One region of the Embleya sp. NPDC025285 genome, then DNA from elsewhere that is predicted to be linked to it. Evidence: riboswitches for the same ligand, from Rfam matches in the RefSeq annotation. Region 1 holds a riboswitch; each other region holds the start of a gene.

Evidence for each region. A riboswitch is a leader RNA that binds a small molecule or an ion and turns the genes downstream of it on or off. The one in region 1 is predicted to bind cyclic di-AMP.
Region 2: another riboswitch for cyclic di-AMP. It lies ahead of ACZ4FV_RS33070 (transglycosylase family protein); the one in region 1 lies ahead of ACZ4FV_RS23270 (transglycosylase family protein).
Region 3: another riboswitch for cyclic di-AMP. It lies ahead of ACZ4FV_RS43700 (NlpC/P60 family protein); the one in region 1 lies ahead of ACZ4FV_RS23270 (transglycosylase family protein).
Region 4: another riboswitch for cyclic di-AMP. It lies ahead of ACZ4FV_RS11905 (transglycosylase family protein); the one in region 1 lies ahead of ACZ4FV_RS23270 (transglycosylase family protein).

What each region holds. Positions count from the first base shown of each region.
Region 1 covers NZ_JBVHLU010000034.1:20,042-24,390, reverse strand. The annotation lists gene ACZ4FV_RS23280 (DUF1203 domain-containing protein) at 1-19, shown strand, start outside; gene ACZ4FV_RS23275 (hypothetical protein) at 208-846, shown strand; cyclic di-AMP (ydaO/yuaA leader) riboswitch at 1,192-1,387, shown strand; gene ACZ4FV_RS23270 (transglycosylase family protein) at 1,420-2,649, shown strand; gene ACZ4FV_RS23265 (glycerophosphodiester phosphodiesterase family protein) at 2,803-3,867, opposite strand; gene ACZ4FV_RS23260 (MarR family winged helix-turn-helix transcriptional regulator) at 4,154-4,349, opposite strand, start outside.
Region 2 covers NZ_JBVHLU010000062.1:24,158-28,506, reverse strand. The annotation lists gene ACZ4FV_RS33085 (Tm-1-like ATP-binding domain-containing protein) at 1-1,189, shown strand, start outside; gene ACZ4FV_RS33080 (phosphoenolpyruvate hydrolase family protein) at 1,191-2,015, shown strand; gene ACZ4FV_RS33075 (EthD family reductase) at 2,159-2,494, shown strand; cyclic di-AMP (ydaO/yuaA leader) riboswitch at 2,716-2,882, shown strand; gene ACZ4FV_RS33070 (transglycosylase family protein) at 2,883-3,626, shown strand; gene ACZ4FV_RS33065 (nucleobase:cation symporter-2 family protein) at 3,748-4,349, opposite strand, start outside.
Region 3 covers NZ_JBVHLU010000113.1:21,180-25,528, reverse strand. The annotation lists gene ACZ4FV_RS43705 (NADP-dependent oxidoreductase) at 91-1,011, shown strand; gene ACZ4FV_RS43700 (NlpC/P60 family protein) at 1,269-2,243, opposite strand; cyclic di-AMP (ydaO/yuaA leader) riboswitch at 2,250-2,406, opposite strand; gene ACZ4FV_RS43695 (TMEM165/GDT1 family protein) at 2,849-3,433, opposite strand; gene ACZ4FV_RS43690 (TetR/AcrR family transcriptional regulator) at 3,731-4,300, opposite strand; gene ACZ4FV_RS43685 (DMT family transporter) at 4,297-4,349, opposite strand, start outside.
Region 4 covers NZ_JBVHLU010000014.1:49,280-53,628, forward strand. The annotation lists gene ACZ4FV_RS11895 (acyltransferase family protein) at 1-884, opposite strand, end outside; gene galE (UDP-glucose 4-epimerase GalE) at 1,090-2,058, shown strand; cyclic di-AMP (ydaO/yuaA leader) riboswitch at 2,547-2,731, shown strand; gene ACZ4FV_RS11905 (transglycosylase family protein) at 2,737-4,089, shown strand; gene ACZ4FV_RS11910 (PIG-L family deacetylase) at 4,224-4,349, opposite strand, start outside.

The DNA of each region.
Region 1 (4,349 bases):
GTCCACCCCCGACCGCTGATCCCACGACCGGATCCCCGGTGGCGCTCGCCCCCGGCGCCGGGGGCGAGCGCCCGGCGCCGGCGCGTCCACCGGGGCGGCGACACCGTCGCGCCGGTCTCGGCCACGCCCGGGACGATCACCATGTCGGGCCGGATTCCGTACCGGCCCGCGCGCGGGCGGCTCCGAGCCGATCGCTACCGTACACGGATGGACAACGCAGTCGTGCGGAGCCCGTCGGCCCCGGTCGCGGCGCACACCGCCGCTCCCGGTCCGGGCCGTGTCCGGGGCGCCGCCCAGGTGGTCACCGACATCCTCCAGCCGCGCAACACCATCCTTGCCGGACTGTCCGGTTTCGGTGCGCTCGTCGCCCACTCGTGGACCGGCGCCGGATGGGGTCTGTTCGCGGCACTGTGCGCGGGCATCGTTCCGGCCGGGTACATCGAGTGGGAGCGTCGCCGCGGTACCTGGGGCGACCGGCACGTGGTGGACCGCCGGCAGCGTCCGCGCATCTTCGCGGTGATCCTGGCCTCGATCGGCATCGGCGCGGCGGTCATGCTCGGCGCCGGCGCGCCGTCCCGGCTGGTGTTCGCGATGTTCGCGCTGTGGGGCATGACGGTGGTGCTGCTGGTGGTGAACGCGGCGTGGAAGATCAGCGTCGACTGCGCGGTCGCGTCCGGCATCGTCGCGTTGCTCGCCGTCGCGGGCGGACCGTGGTGGTCGACCGGTTATCTCGCGGTCGGCGTCGTGTGCTGGTCGCGTGTCGCACTGCGTCACCACACCGTCGCGCAAGCCGTGGCTGGTGCGCTCTTGGGCGCCGCCACCGGGGCATCTCTGGTTTTCGGCTGACCGATAGCGGTACATATCGGGCGGCCATCGACCCTCTCTATGGTGCACGTCACATGCCGGGTACCGATGGTCAGGAGGTCGTACGCACCGTAAACCGTCTTTTCACGATTCCTGCCCTGAGTAATCGAATACCCACTATATGTCATCAATTCGGGCACAATGCGTACGCTTCTCGGGACTTTAGGTCCCGATATTCCACCCTTCCGCCCTGATTCTTCTGTTTCGGCGAAACGTGATGTTTGGATCCGAGTCGAGGGTGTGCGTAGTTTGGTGCTTCGCCACACCGGTCCGGTGCTCGGCGAAATGGTCTCCCGGTTCGCCGAATCCTGCCGCCGGAGCGAGGCCACGGTACGAAACCCGAAAGGCAGGAGCGGGGGAACCAAGTGGAATGCCGTCCCGGGCGTCCGTGACACGGACGCCCATGACGACGGCTTGGGGTGAAGCCGTGCCCGTCCCTTCCTCAGGAGGGCCGAACACGGCCGGGCGAGACTCTCCAGCCCGAATCCGACAGCTCACTTCGTAGGCGTGGGAGAAGGAAAAATCTTCGTGCAGTCGTTCATCACCCCTGCCCGCATGCCCAAGAAGACGCGTCTCGCGCTGACCCTCGGCATGGCCGGCGCGATCGTCGCCGCCCCGCTGGTCACCGGTCTCGCCACCGCCAACGCCGCCTCCGTCTCCACCTGGGACAAGGTCGCCATGCTCGAGAGCTCGGGCAACTGGCACATCAACACCGGCAACGGTTTCTACGGTGGTCTGCAGTTCACCATCAGCACCTGGAACGAGTTCGGCGGTCAGCAGTACGCCCCGCGTGCCGACCTGGCCACCAAGGACCAGCAGATCGCCATCGCCGAGAAGGTTCTCGCCGTACAGGGTCCCGGCGCCTGGCCGAACACCTCCGGCCCGGCGGGCCTGACCAAGGGCAGCGCCGCGCCGGCCGTCTCGCCCGGCACCAAGTCCACGGTCAAGGTCACCCCGAAGGCCGCCGAGAAGCCGGCCGAGTCCGCTCCGGCCCCGAAGATCGAGGTCGTCCCGGCGGCCGCCGCGAAGTCCGCGTCGACCAGCACCTCGTACTCCGTGGTCAAGGGCGACACGCTCTCCAAGATCGCCGCCGCCAAGGATGTCGAGGGCGGCTGGCACAAGCTGTACGCCGACAACCGCTCGGTGATCGGTGGCAACCCGAACGTCATCCAGATCGGTCAGAAGCTCTCGCTCTCCGGTAAGGCCTCGGCCTCGACCGAGTCCGGCAGCACCAAGACCGAGACCGCTCCGGCCGCGCCGAAGACCGAGACCAAGACCACGGCGTCCGTGAAGGTCGCGCCGAAGGTCGAGGTCAAGGAGAAGGCCCCGGTCGCGGCCAAGGAGTCCTCGGCCAAGGCCGAGTCCACCACGGCCAACGCGTCCGGTTACGTCGCTCCCGTGAAGGGCGGCCTGGGCACCGCGTTCGGCACCGGCGGCAAGCTGTGGTCCAGCGGCAGCCACACCGGCCAGGACTTCGTGGCCGCCACCGGCACCTCGGTGAAGGCGATCACCTCGGGCACCGTGGTCAAGGCCGGCAACGGCGGCGCCTACGGCAACGAGATCGTGATCAAGCACGCGGACGGCAAGTACTCGCAGTACGCCCACCTGTCCAGCATCGGCGTGCGTGTCGGCGCCACGGTGAGCACCGGTCAGCAGATCGGCCTCTCCGGCGCGACCGGCAACGTGACCGGCCCGCACCTGCACTTCGAGATCCGCACCACGCCGAACTACGGCAGCGGCATCAACCCGGTCACCTACCTGCGCGCGCACGGCGTCAACCTCTGAGCCGAGCGTCATCAGGCGGTAACCACACCGCGATAGCCACACCAACGCGGTAGCCGTACCAGGGCCGGGCCCGTCGACCGAGTGTCGACGGGCCCGGCCCTTTTCGGCGTCCCCACCCCTGCGGACGCCGAAGTCTCCGGCGGATCGCGCCGATCAGCCGCGCGCCGGGTAGCGCTTGGGCAGCGACAGCCCACGTGCGGCCATCAACTCCCGCAGCCGGTCAGGGTAGTCGGTGATCAGACCGTCCACGCCGTCGTCCATCAGCTTGGCCATGGTCGCCGGGTCGTCGACGGTCCACGGCACGACCTTGATGCCCGACGCGTGTGCCCGGGCGACCATGTCGCGGGTCACGTAGGGACGGTAGTTCGGGTCGGTGACCTTGCCGTCCTGCGGGAAGCCGTGCACGGGCGAGAACGTGCCGGCGCCGAACGAGGAGATCGCGCGCAGCGGATCGCCGTCGAAGTCGTCGATGTCCAGGCCGCCCAGCCAGGGCGAGGCGCCGGGCTTGCCGACCTGGAGGAAGTCGTAGTTGGTCAACGCGACCAGCGGCAGGCGCGGTTCGACCTGCCGCATGCGCTTGAGCGCGCCCCAGTCGAAGCTCTGCACGGTGACCTGGCGCAACAGCCCGGCCCGGCGCACCTCGCGCGCCACGACCTGTACGAACTGCTCGCGCGGCGCGGTCTCCTGCGGCGCGCCGGCCTCGACCTTGGTCTCCACGTTGAGCTTCACGCCGCGCGCGTGCCGGTGGTTGACCAGGTCGAACACCTCGGTGAGCAGCGGCATTCGGGCTCCGGGCGAGGTGGTCTGCGCGGGGAAGCCGGGGAACTGCCGCGATCCGCAGTCCAGCGTGCGGACCTGCGCCAGGCTGAGCGTGTTGACGTACTTGCCGACGTAGGGGAACTCCGGGTCGCCGGCGCGTACCGGCTTGGTGTCCGCGCACTTGCGTCCGTCGACCTTGCGGTCGTGGGTGACCACGGCCCGGCCGTCCTCGGTGATCTGGACGTCCAGTTCGAGCGTGGACACCCCCAGGTCCAGACCCTTGGCGAAGGACGCGAGCGTGCTCTCCACGGTCAGCCCGAGACCGCCTCGGTGCGCTTGGAGGTCGAAGGACTTGCGGTGGTGGCCACCGTGACGATCCGCGGCGGCGGCCATTCCCGGGGCGGCGACAACGGCGGCCCCGGCCAGGATCGCGGCCGTGACGGTCTTCCATCCGGACATGGACGTCTCCTTCTCGCTCCGGTCGACGACGATCGACCGTCGACGCCCACACCCTGGCCCGCGCGAAGTGATGCGCGGGGAGTCGGATCATGGCGGTCGGGCGAAGAAGAGACGAAGAAGTGGCGAAGTACCCCGACGCGAGCGCGAATCCGGGCCCGAGCCGGAACTCGGACCGGCCCGGGCTCGCATCCGGACCGGGCCCGGGCTCGCATCCGAACCCGGGCCCGAGTGGAACCGCAGTCGCCCGGCGGGCGCCTCGATCCAGGCGCCGCACCGAAGCGGCCGCTCAGCAGCTCGCGTCGGATCCGTCGTCGGACCACCCGGGACGATGCGCGGCCAGCAGCCGGCCGGACGCGTCGTGCACGATCCGCCGGTCCTCGGCCGAGACGGCGGCGAAGAACGCGTCCTCGGCCGCGCTCAGCAACCGGGTGCTCTCCGCGACCAGTTCGCGTCCGGAGGCGGTGACCTGGATGACGTGCCGC
Region 2 (4,349 bases), on a different contig from region 1:
GCTGGCCTACCGGCTGCGGGCTCGGGGAGCCGAGGTGGTCCTGATGAACGTGGGTGTGCTGGGCGAGTCGCTCGCCCAGGCCGACGTGCAGGCATCGGACGTCGCGGCGGCGGCCGGCACCGATCTGGCCGACCTGCGCACCCGCGCGGACCGGGGCGCGGCCACCGCCGCGATGGCCGAGGGCGCCGCGTCCATCCTGCGTGAGTTGTTCGACCAGGGCCGGGTGGACGGTGTGCTCGCGATGGGCGGCTCGGGCGGGTCGGCGATCGCCTCCTACGCGATGCGCGCGCTGCCGGTCGGTGTACCCAAGCTGCTGGTCTCCACGATGGCCGCGGGCGACGTGTCGCCCTACGTCGGCGCGGTGGACGTCACGATGATGTACAGCGTCGTGGACATCGCCGGGATAAACCGGCTCTCCGAGCGGATCCTGGGCAACGCGGCGGACGCGATCGCGGGCATGGCGGGCGGCTACGCCGAGGATCGCGCGGCGGTGGCGGGGGTGAGCGGCGAGGGCCGTCCGCTGGTCGCCGCGTCGATGTTCGGGGTGACCACGCCGGCCGTGGACGCCGCGCGCGAGCGGCTCACCGAGCTGGGCTACGAGGTGCTGGTCTTCCACGCCACGGGCGCCGGCGGCACCTCGATGGAGAACCTGGCCGAGGCGGGCTTCCTGGCCGGGATCCTCGACCTGACCACCACCGAGCTGGCCGACGACCTGGTGGGCGGGGTGCTGAGCGCGGGCCCCGAACGGCTGACCGCGGCCGGGCGGATGGGGCTGCCGCAGGTGGTCAGCGTGGGTGCGCTGGACATGGTCAACTTCGGCCCGCGCGACACCGTGCCCGAGCGGTTCGAGGAGCGGAAGCTGTACGTGCACAACCCGACGGTGACGCTGATGCGCACCACGCCGGCGGAGAACGCCGAGCTGGGTCGGCGGATCGCCGCGAAACTGATCGCCGCGACCGGTCCCACCGCCCTCTACCTGCCACTGCGCGGGGTCTCGGCGATCGACGTCGAGGGCGCGCCCTTCTACGATTCCGTCGCCGACAAGGCGCTGTTCGACGAGTTGCGGTCCGGACTCGCGGGCAGTGCCGTCGAGTTGCACGAGGCGGCGACGGACATCAACGATCCGGCGTTCGCCACGGCGGCGGCGGATCGACTGCACGAGATGATCACGAAGGGACGTGTGGACTGAGATGGACGGACGCGAGGCGCGGGGCCGACTGCACAGGACGGTCGGGCAGGGCGGCGTCGTGATCGGCGCGGGCGCGGGCACCGGATTGTCGGCCAAGTGCGCCGAGGCCGGCGGCGTGGACCTGATCATCATCTACAACTCCGGCCGCTACCGGATGGCCGGCCGCGGCTCGCTGGCCGGGCTGCTGCCGTACGGCGACGCCAACGCGATCGTGGTCGAGATGGCCGGCGAGGTGCTGCCGGTGGTGCACGGTACTCCGGTGCTGGCCGGGGTGTGCGGCACGGATCCGTTCCGGATCATGCCGCACTTCCTGGACCAGCTCGCCGCGATGGGCTTCGCGGGCGTGCAGAACTTCCCCACGGTCGGCCTGTTCGACGGTGTCTTCCGGCAGAACCTGGAGGAGACCGGCATGGGCTACGACCTGGAGGTGGAGATGATCCGGCTGGCCGCCGAGCGCGGCCTGCTCACCGCGCCCTACGTCTTCGACCCGGAGCAGGCCCGCGCGATGGCCGCGGCCGGCGCGGACGTCCTGGTCCCGCACCTGGGGCTGACCACCAAGGGCAGCATCGGCGCGAGCACCGCGGTCTCGCTCGACGAGGCGGTGGAGCGGGTGCAGCGCATGCGCGACGCGGCGGCGGAGGTGAACCCGGACGTGCTGGTGTTGTGTCACGGCGGGCCGATCGCCGAGCCCGAGGATGCCGCGTACGTGCTGGCGCACACCACCGGCGTGGTGGGCTTCTTCGGCGCCTCCAGCATGGAACGGCTGCCGACCGAGACGGCCATCACCGAGCAGGCGCGGGCGTTCAAGGCGATCGGAGCCCGGTAGGCGCCGCGCCGTACGAATCCGGGCAGCACGTGCCGGGCGCCGGGCGGTACCGGTGGGACGCACAGGGCGTCCCACGTCGGAGGCGGGAAGCACAGGGCGCCACCGGCAGGAGACACATCCACCACGACCGCGAGGAGTCGCGTGTGTACAAGCTGACCGTGCTGTATGGCCACCCCGAGGACCCGGCGGCGTTCGACGCCTATTACTGGGAGAAGCACGTCCCGCTCGCCCGCACGATGCCGGGATTGACCGGCTGGACCATCGGCAAGTGCGATCCGGACCCCTCCGGCGCGCAGCCGCCCTATTACCTGGTGGTCGGGTTGTACGCGCCGACTCGCGCGGGTCTCCAGGCGACCCTGGATTCGCCCGAGGGCCGGGCCACGGTGGCCGATGTCGCCAATTTCGCGACCGGCGGCGCGACGTTCCTTTGGGACGAGGAGCGGGTAGTCGTACCTGTGGAGCTGCCCGCGACGGAATAGCCCGACGGTGAAGCACGGGTGACCACGCGGCCGCGCACCGTGGACGCCGGCGCCGTGACCTGCGAGGATGGCGACATATCGGGCAAATCGGTGTTATTCCTGCTTATGGGGCACCTCACAAAGCGCCCGAAATGTTTGCCAACCCGGCGGCCCGGTGCGTAGCTTCGTGGTTGTTCGCACAAGCGGACTCCCCGGGCGGTACGCCGAATCCTGCCGCCGCCCGAGGGAAGCAGTCGATATCGACTGGCGGCAGGAGCGGGGGAACCAAGTGAGTGCCGGCATCGGCAATGTCGATGCCGTGGGGTGAAGCCATGCCTGTTTTCAGGCGAGGCCGGGCCAATCGTCCGAACCCGACAGCTAACTTCGTAGGCGCCCGACGAGGTAATCAATGACCTTCCGTGCCATCACCGCTCCCGTTCGCTCGCTCTCTCGTGGCCGTCGCGCCGGCATCGCCGTCGCCGCCGGTGCGGGTCTCGTCCTTCCCCTCGTGGGCATGGCGGGCAGCGCGAACGCGGCGTCCTCGTCCACGTGGGACGCGGTCGCGCAGTGCGAGAGCACCGGGAATTGGAGCATCAACACGGGCAACGGCTTCTCCGGCGGTCTGCAGTTCACCCCGAGCACCTGGAACGCCTTCGGCGGCGGCGAGTACGCGGCCAGTGCCGCGCAGGCGAGCAAGGCACAGCAGATCGCGGTCGCCGAGCGCGTGCTGGCCGCGCAGGGCCCCGGCGCCTGGCCGGTCTGTTCGCAGAAGGCCGGTCTGGCCAAGGGCGGCAACGCGTCCGCCACGGCCGAGTCCTCGACCACCGGCAAGACCAAGGCCCAGGACGCGCCGAAGGCCGCGGCCAAGGCCGAGTCGGCGACCGAGACCGCACCGCGCAACTCCGGCGCCGATGCGCCGAAGGTCCGGGTGCAGCCGAAGCAGGACGTCGCCGCGCAGGACGCGTCGAAGTCGGCCGCGAGCAAGCAGGCTTCGGGCTCCGGCAGCTACACCGTCAAGGCCGGTGACACGCTCTCCTCCGTCGCCGCCAAGCTCGGCGTCAAGGGTGGCTACCAGGCCCTGTACAGCGCCAACTCGGGTGTCATCGGTGACAACCCGAACGTGATCAGCGTGGGCACCAAGCTCTCCGTCTGACACACGAACGGCAACACGTGGGCCCCGTCGAGTACTTCGGCGGGGCCCACGCCCATGTCCGGTCGGTGGTGATCGAAACGGGATGTCGATTGGCCGTGTTGCCGCTCGCTTCGTCGATCGATCAGGCCCGGCTGGGCAGTTCGGCGGGTTCGGTGGACCGGGTGGGGGCGGGGATCGCCGGTTCGTCGGCCGCTTCGCCGGACGCGGATCCGGTGTGGTTGAGCAGCAGGTTGAGTACGACCGCGATGATCGAGCCGGCCGAGATGCCGGACTCGGCGATCATCGCGACCTTGTCCGGGAACGCGTGGTAGAAGTCCGGGAACGCGATCGGGAAGACGCCGAAGGCCAGGGCCACCGCCACGATCAGCGCGTTGGGTCCGGTGTCGAGGTCGGCCTTGCCCAGGGTGCGGATGCCGGCCACCGCGACGGTGCCGAACAGCACCACGCCGGCGCCGCCGAGGACCGGCTGCGGGACGAGCGCGACCAGGCCGCCGACGATCGGCATCAAGCCCATCAGGACCAGGAATCCGCCGCACACCGCGACCACGAACCGGCTGCGGATGCGGGTCAGCGCGACCAGGCCGATGTTCTGTGCGAAGGCCGTGCACGCGAAGCCGTTGAACACCCCGCCGAGCGCGGTGGCCAGGCCGTCGGCGCGCAGGCCGCCGGCTATCGTCCGGTCGTCGGCGGGTTTGTCCACCACCTCGCCCAGCGCGATGATGT
Region 3 (4,349 bases), on a different contig from region 1:
TACGCATCATGTCGTTCCGGACGCTCGTGCGGGGCACCGCGTGGTCGACACGATGTGGGGGGTTGGTCTTTCGGACGGAAGGCAAGTGACATGCGCGCTGTCGGTCAGGATGTGCTGGGTGGTCCCGAGGTGTTGCGGGAGTTCGACCTGGAGCGGCCGGCGCCCGGCCCGAGCGAGGTACTGGTCCGGGTGCACGCGGCGGGCGTCAATCCGACCGACTGGATACATCGGGCCACGGGCCTGATCCTGGGCGAACCGCCGTTCGTGCTCGGGTGGGACGTGTCGGGCGTGGTGGAGGCGGTGGGCCTGGGGGTGACGATCCATCGACCGGGGGACGAGGTGTTCGGCATGCTGAGCTACCCGTACGGCAACGGGGCGCACGCCGAGTACGTGGTTTCGGCGGCCCGCCACGTGGTGCGCAAGCCCGCCAACATCGACCACGTGCAGGCCGCCGCGCTGCCCTTGGCCGCGGTCACCGCCTGGCAGGCCCTGGTGGACACCGCGGAACTGCGGGAAGGGCAAAGGGTGTTGATTCACGCCGCGGCGGGCGGGGTCGGTCATCTGGCGGTACAGATCGCCAAGGCGCGCGGCGCGTACGTGATCGGCACCGCGAGCGCGGCCAAGCACGACTTCGTCCGCGGGCTGGGCGCCGACGAGATGATCGACTACACCACGACCGACTTCGCCGACGTCGTGCGGGACGTGGACGTCGTGCTGGACGGCGTCGGCGGCGAGTACGGTCCCCGCTCGCTACGGACGTTGCGCCGGGGCGGCGTGCTCGTCGCCATCGTGAACAACGTCAGGGACCTGGACGTCGAGCGGTACGGGGTCCGGGCCGAGGAGATGCTCGTCGAGGCCGACCACGCGGCCATGCGGCAGGTCGCGGACCTGGTCGAGGCGGGGCGACTGCGCGCCGCGATCGACTCGGTGTTCCCGCTGGCCGACGCGGCCAAGGCGCACGAGCGCGGGGAGACGGGCCGGGTCACGGGCAAGATCGTCCTGACGCTCTGACGCTCTGACGCTCTGACGCTCTGACGCTCTGACGCTCTGACGCTCTGACGCTCTGACGCTCTGACGCTCTGACGCTCTGACGCCCGCGCCCCGGTCCGCCCGCCCGCCGGGACCGGCGCGTTCGCCGAAACGCACGCCGGCGCCGCGCGCTCCGACCGTCGTCGGAGGGCACGGCGCCGAAGGCGCGTCCCACTATGCGGTTGTGTCACCGCCGCCGGAGCACGTGTGCGCCGGCGGCGGCGGTTTGCCCGGTTCGATCAGGCCGGGCGGGTGGCGCCGGCGATCGGCATGGTGTTGATCGAGGCGATCTCGACCGACTTGCGCGGGTTCGGGGCGTGCACCATCTTGCCGTCGCCGATGTAGATGCCGACGTGGCTGATGCCGGAGTAGAAGAACACCAGGTCGCCGGGCTGCAGGTTGGCGACCGACACGCGCGTGTCGGCGGCGAACTGGTCGTTGGTCACGCGGGGCAGCGAGATGCCCGCGGACTTGTACGCGGCCTGGACCAGACCCGAGCAGTCGTACGCGTTGGGGCCGGTGGCGCCGTACACGTACGGCTTGCCGATCTGCGCCTTGGCGAAGGCCACGGCCTGGGCGGCCTTGCTGCTCGACGCGGTCGAGGAGCCGCCGGTCGGCGCCTGGTTGCCCTTCGAGCCGCCGGTGGCGGGCTTGGCGGGGGCCTTGGCGGCGGGCTTGACCGACACGTCGGCCGACGGCTTGCTCGCCGGCTTGGGGGTGGTCTTGCCGGGCGTGACGGAGGTCTTGGGCTGGACCTTGATGCTCGGCTTGGCGGGCGCGGCGGCCTTGGGTGCCGCGGGCGCCGAGCCGTCCAGCCGCAGGGTCTGGCCGATCTCGATCAGGTCCGGGCCGGACAGCAGCACGTCGCGGTTGAGCTCGTACAGGCTCTGCCAGCCGCCGTTGACCTGGTTGGTCTGGGCGAGCCGGAACAGCGTGTCGCCGGCTTGGACCACGTAGCGGGCCTTGTCGGCGGCCGTGTCGGTCTCCGGCGCGGCGGGCGCGGCCTGGACCGGGGCCGCGTCGACCGCCGCGGTGGGGGTCGCCGACAGCACGGTGGAGGGGGACTGCTCGGAGGTGGAGGGGGCCTGCGCCGGGGCGGCACCGGCGGTGGCGACCGGGAGCACGACACCCATGCCGGCGATGCCCACCGCCGCGACGAAGCGGCGGACGTTGGTGGGTCGAGCGGCACGATGGCGAGCGTTTGTGGACAGCATGAAATGGGGTCCTCTCCTGTCGCCTACGAGGTGAGCTGTCGGATTCGGACTGGAGCAGCCCGGTCGCGTTACGCGACTTCACCCCTAGCCGTCACCGGAACGATCCCGGCCACGGCGATTCACCTGGTTCCCCCGCTCCCGTCGGATTCTTCGATGTAGACCTCCCGCTGCCGGCGACGGGATTCGGCGTACCGGCGACAGGGTTCACCCGAAAGGTGAATCGGCGAGAAAGGTAGGCAATGCGGATGCCTGATCACAACCGAAACCCCGACTTCGCCCTGCGGGTAAAGGCGGAATAAAAGCGACATCTCTCCCGTGTTCGGCTCCGGGGTACCGGTGATGACGAGGGGATATCTCGGAGAGTGGTGTGATCGTGCGGTAACGGAAAATAGTCGAGACTCGTCGCGGAGCGCGGAAAATGAATTGCGGCTCGAAGTCGGCTATATAATTTATGTCCGTTTTATCCATGCGGCCTACATCACATTTCGGGCAACCGATCGACTGGTCGTGCCGGACATGCCGGCGATGCACCCATCCGTCCCGCCGCCGTCGGGTGACCGCGGCGCGGCCGCCATCCGCAGGGGCGAGGCATCACCGGGGGCGGGTCAGCCGGTGAACACCTCCACCAGCGACCAGATCGCCAGCCCGAGCATGCACAGGCCGCCGATCCGCTGCACCGTTTGCAGCGGGACGCGCTTGGCGATGAACCGCCCGGCGAGCAGGGCCAACGCGGACACCGACATCAGTGCCGCGGCCGAGCCGATCGCGGTGGACCAGGTGCCGTTCGTGGCGGCCAGGTTGGCCGTGGTGATCTGGGTGAGGTCGCCCCACTCGCTGATGAACACGGCCGTGAAGGCGGTCGCGAAGACCGGCCGGAAGCCGGTCACGCTCTTGCCCGCGGTGTCCTCGTCGTCCTCGCCCGCACCGCCGCGCAACAACATGAAGGCGCCGAAGCCGAACAGGGCGGCGGAGACGAGCTTGACGATCCAGCCGGGGAGCAGGCCGAGCAGGCCGCCCGCGCCGACGGCGAGGGCGACGTGCACGACGAACGCGGTCGAGGTGCCGAACCACACGTAGAGCGGACGCATGCGGGTGCCCATGGCAAGCGACGCGAACATCGTCTTGTCCGGGAGCTCGGCGAGGAAGATCAGCCCGAAGGCGGTCAGGATCGCCAGAAGGTCGAGGTGCATTCCGGGTGGCTTTCTGCGAGAGCCGGGCCCCGGGTCTTCACGAAGCGCCGCACGGCAACCGGAGGACCACTCGGCCCGGCACGACGGGGTACATCCACGAGAAGACGAGGATGCGTCGATGCCTGGCCGAAGGTCTCGCCCACCCGTGTCGAGCACGGGCCCGGCCACCGGGAGTCCGAGGACTCCAGCATGTCGACGACCGGTTCACGGGGCTACTCCCCTTCGCGGTGCCGACCCTACCGCACCCGGCGTCGGCGCCGGCCCGGCCGCTCCCGGCGCACCGGGCCGTTTCGACGCCTACGACGACCCGTTCACCGACGAAGACCCGCCCTCGTCCAGGACCCGGGCCAACGACCAGCGCAACTGCCTCTCGTCCAGCGTCGTGTCCAGCGTCAGCACCTGCAGCATGGTCCCGTCCAGCACGGCGAGCGCGGCGGCGGCGGCGCGCGGTCCGACCCGGACGGACAGGAAGTCGCCGACGCCCTCGACCCAGGCCAGGGCGAACCCGCGCAGTTCCGGGCTGCGGGCGGCGGCCAGGTACAACTCGTACTCGACCAGCGCGCGCGAGCGGTCCGCGAGGTATTCCGCGGTGAGCGCGGTGAGCACGCCGGGCAGGTCGTTCGCGTCCCGCGCACGCCGTACCCACTCCTCCAGCAGCCGCACCGTCTCCGCCGACGCGTGCGCGAGCGCGGCGGCGACCAGGTCGTCGAGCGAGGCGAAGTAGTACGTGGTCGCTCCCAACGGGACGCCCGCCCGGGCCGCGACCAGGCGATGCGTGGTGTTGCCCACGCCCACCTCCGCGATCACCTCACACGCGCCGCGCACGATCCGCAGTCGCCGACCCTCAGGGTCCCTGGCCGCGGTCAATGCGCACCACCCAGGTTCAACACCACGACTCCCGCGATCACCAACGCCA
Region 4 (4,349 bases), on a different contig from region 1:
AAGCCGCCGAAGCGCATGCTCGCGAACAACGCGACGATCGAGACCACGCCGAGCACGTCGTTGACCGGGATGCGCTCCTGGTAGAGCTGGAAGAGCATGCCGACGCAGAACAGGAAGCTCAGGTAGATCAGGTACTGGCTGTGCAGCGGGCCGATGAACTCGCTCAGGATCGGCACGTGGATGTCGGTGCCGTTGGTGTTCTGCGGACCGCGCCAGCCGGGGGCGTTCACCAGGTCCATCACGATCCAGCCGTACAGCAGGGTGGTCACCAGCAGCACGAACCGGCGGGATCCGCGCAGCACGCCGGACCAGGCCATCGCCGCGACGACCACGTAGCAGGTCATCTCGTAGCTCAGCGACCACAGCGCGCCGTCGAAGCCGGGGTCGAAGGCGTGCCCCTCCTTCTTCCCGGTGGCCAGGATGTTGGAGATGTCCAACTGCCGCAGACCGGTCCACCAGTTCGCGCGGATGTAGTCGAACGGGCCTTCGCCATGGCGCCAGAAACCGTCCAGCGAACCCTGCTGGTGACGGAACATGATCGGCGCGGCCACCAGCGCGGTGAACAGCACGCAGACCCACAGACCGGGCAGGATGCGCAACATCCGGTGCCACAGGTAGCGCCCGGTCGTGGTGCGCATGCCGCTGCGGGTGATCAGGAAGCCGGACAGCACGAAGAAGCCGTACACGGACATCCGGCCGAGGCCGACCTGCATGCCGGTGAAGCCGTTGCCCGGCTCATGCTTGCCGAAGCCGCCCAGGATGTGCGCGTGCGCCACCACGACCGCTGTCGCCAGCAGGAGCCGGATCAATCCGATGCTGTTGTCCCGGCCGGAGAATCGTTCGGCCAGCGTTCCTTGCCGACCCACTCCGAAGTCGCGTCGCACGCGCTTTACGCCCTTCCCGATGTGGCCGCCCGGAAGCGACGCAGGATCCCCCCTGGGCGAATATGCGCCCTGCCCACGAGATCCTGTGCATGGTAACGGTCGACCCGACCCCGGGTCAGGCACCCTGGAGGGCGGGCGCCGCGGGGGTCGCCACGCGCGATTCGCGCACCCTCCGCGAACCCGGGATGCCGGGTAGGGTCGCCTCATGAAGTGGCTTGTCACCGGCGGTGCCGGGTACATCGGGACGCATGTCGTGCGGGCGTTGCTCGCGGCCGGCGAGGATGTGGTCGTCCTCGACGACTTCTCCACGGGCGCGCGCGAACGGGTTCCCGAAAACGTGCCGCTGGTGGTCGGCTCGGTGCTGGACCGGGCGCTGCTGGACGAGACGTTCCGGGCGCACGCCGTGGACGGCGTGGTGCACATCGCGGCGAAGAAGCAGGTGCCCGAATCGGTCGCGCGCCCCCTCTACTACTACGAGGAGAACGTCGAGGGTCTGCGCGTCCTGCTCGCGGCCATGGTCGCGGCCGACGTCACGCGCGTCGTGTTCTCCTCCAGCGCCGCCGTCTACGGCATGCCCGACGTCGACCTCGTCGACGAGGAGACCCCGTGCCTGCCGATCAACCCGTACGGCGAGAGCAAGCTCGTCGGCGAGTGGATGATCAAGGCCACGGCGCGCGCGCACGGCATCTCGTACGCCGCGCTGCGCTACTTCAACGTCGCGGGCGCGGGCGCGCCGGAGCTCGCGGACGAGGGGGTGTTCAACCTCGTGCCGATGGTGCTGGAGAAGCTGACGGCCGATCAGGCGCCGGTGATCTTCGGGGACGACTACGACACCCCGGACGGCACCTGCGTGCGCGACTTCATCCATGTGGTGGACCTGGCCGAGGCGCACGTGGCGGCCACCCGTCGGCTCGGCACCGACCCGGACGCGCGTCTGGTGCTCAACGTCGGTCGCGGTGAGGGCACGTCGGTGCGCGAGATGGTGGAACTCATCCGCGAGGTCACCGGTTTGCGCGACATCGCGCCGGAGCTGCGACCCCGGCGCGCGGGCGACCCGGCCCGGGTGGTCGCGAGCGCCGATCGCATCACCACCGAACTGGGCTGGAAGGCCCGGCACGACACGGCGGACATGGTGGAGAGCGCGTGGGCCGGCTGGCGCGCGCAGCGCGGCTGAGTCCCGCACACACCGCCCGCGGCGCCGCGCATCAGCCGGCGCCGCGGGCGGTGTCGCGTCGCGATCCCGTGACGACGCAGAGTGAAGCCCCCTGGGGCAAATCGGACATGATGCGCTTCGTCTGTGGGCCGAATCACGTCGATCACGGGTGCGTACGCCCCTGTCGGTGGGCAGGGGCCCGGTCCGCGCGACGCCACACGCGATGCGGGTGTGACGAACGGGGCGCAGGTGATCTTTCCCGGGTGATCGGCGTACGCCGTGACCAAGGGCCGATGTCACGCGTTCCCTGCCCTTCCACCACGGAACGCCAACTACGGTCCTTTCCGTAAGGGATCATCTACATTGCGCTCATCCGCAAAACGGATAATCGACGTCTATCCGACACAGACTTGTGATCTTCGGCGAGGCCTGCTTAGCGTTCGATCCGTCCGTATCCCACACGGACCCCGATCGCCGGTACGCCGAATCCTGTCGCCGGCCGTTCGGGAGGCTGACGAGCACCACACGACAGGAGCGGGGGAACCACAGGTGAACCGCCGCGAACGGCCCCGATCTCGATGATCGGACGCCGCGAACGGCTTGGGGTGAAGCCATGTCCTTCGGGACGTGGCCGGGCTATCGATCTCCGGCCCGAATCCGACAGCTCACCTCGTAGGCGTGGGAGAGGATCCAGCCATGCTGTCCGGAACCGGGCGTCATCGCCGTCGCAGCACCAGTAGGACCACGCGTCTGATCGCCGCGGCGGGTGTCGCCGGAGTCGGCGTCGCCATGCCGATCATCGGCGCGGGCACCGCCCAGGCCGCCTCCGTGAGCACCTGGGACAAGGTCGCCCAGTGCGAGAGCACGGGCAACTGGCAGATCAACACCGGAAACGGCTTCTACGGCGGCCTGCAGTTCACCGCGAGCACCTGGAAGGCGTTCGGCGGCACGGAGTTCGCCGCCCGCGCCGACCTGGCGACCAAGGGTCAGCAGATCGCGATCGCCGAGAAGGTCCTCAAGGGCCAGGGCCCCGGCGCGTGGCCGGTGTGCTCGGTCAAGGCCGGCCTGACCCGAGGCGGCGCCGCCGCCGACGTCGACACCGGCTCCTCGGCCGGCAAGACCGCGCCGAAGACCGCTCCCAAGACCGAGACCGCCAAGCCGGCCCCGAAGAAGACGGCCGCCGCGCCGAAGATCGAGGTCAAGACCGAGGCTCCGAAGACCGAGGCCCCCAAGGCCGAGGCCCCGAAGACCGAGGCGCCCAAGACCGAGACGCCCAAGACCGAGCCGGCCGCCGCGACCTCGTCCTATGTCGTGGTCACCGGCGACACGCTCTCCAAGATCGCGAACGCCGCGCACGTGCCCGGCGGTTGGCCGAAGCTGTACGAGGCCAACAAGTCCGTCGTCGGCGAGAACCCCGACCTGATCTTCCCGGGCCAGAAGCTCACGGTCGACGGCAAGGCCGCGCCGACCACCACCAAGACCGAGGCCGCCGCGCCCAAGGTCGAGGTGCAGAAGGCCGAGACGCCGAAGACCGAGGCCCCCAAGGCCGAGGCTCCGAAGGCCAAGACGGAGAGCAAGCCGGCTCCGAAGGCCGCGACCACCAAGACCGAGGCCGCCAAGACCGAATCGACGACGACCGCCTCCGGCTCGTACGTCGCCCCGGTCTCGGGCGCCACGCTCACCGCGAGCTTCGGCTCCGGCGGCTCGCGCTGGTCCAGCGGCAGCCACACCGGCCAGGACTTCGCGGTCTCGACCGGCACCACGGTGCGCGCGGTCACCTCGGGCACCGTCGTGTCGGCCGGTTGGGGCGGCGCGTACGGCAACGAGGTCGTCATCCGGCACGCGGACGGCAAGTACACCCAGTACGCGCACCTGTCCTCGATCTCGGTCAAGGCCGGGATGAAGGTGCAGACCGGCCAGAAGATCGCGCTCTCCGGCGCGACCGGCAACGTCACCGGCCCGCACCTGCACTTCGAGGTCCGCACCACGCCGAACTACGGCTCCGCGGTCAACCCGATGACCTGGCTGCGCAGCCACGGCGTCAGCGTCTGAGTCACCCGCTCCACCCGCTGCATCGAACGGCGGGCGTTCCCTCCAGGGAGCGCCCGCCGTTCGCGTGTTCAAACCGGTGCGCGTGTGCGGACGATTCGCATGTGCGGACCGGTGCGCGTGCCCGGACGGTGCCGTCAGGGCAGCCGCGCGGTGCGCAGCGCACCGTCCGGACCGAGCCACAGGGCCACCGCGTGCCCGGCGCCGTCCGGCGCGCCGGTGGGATCGACCGCGACCGCGCGCTCGTCGAGCACGACCGGCGC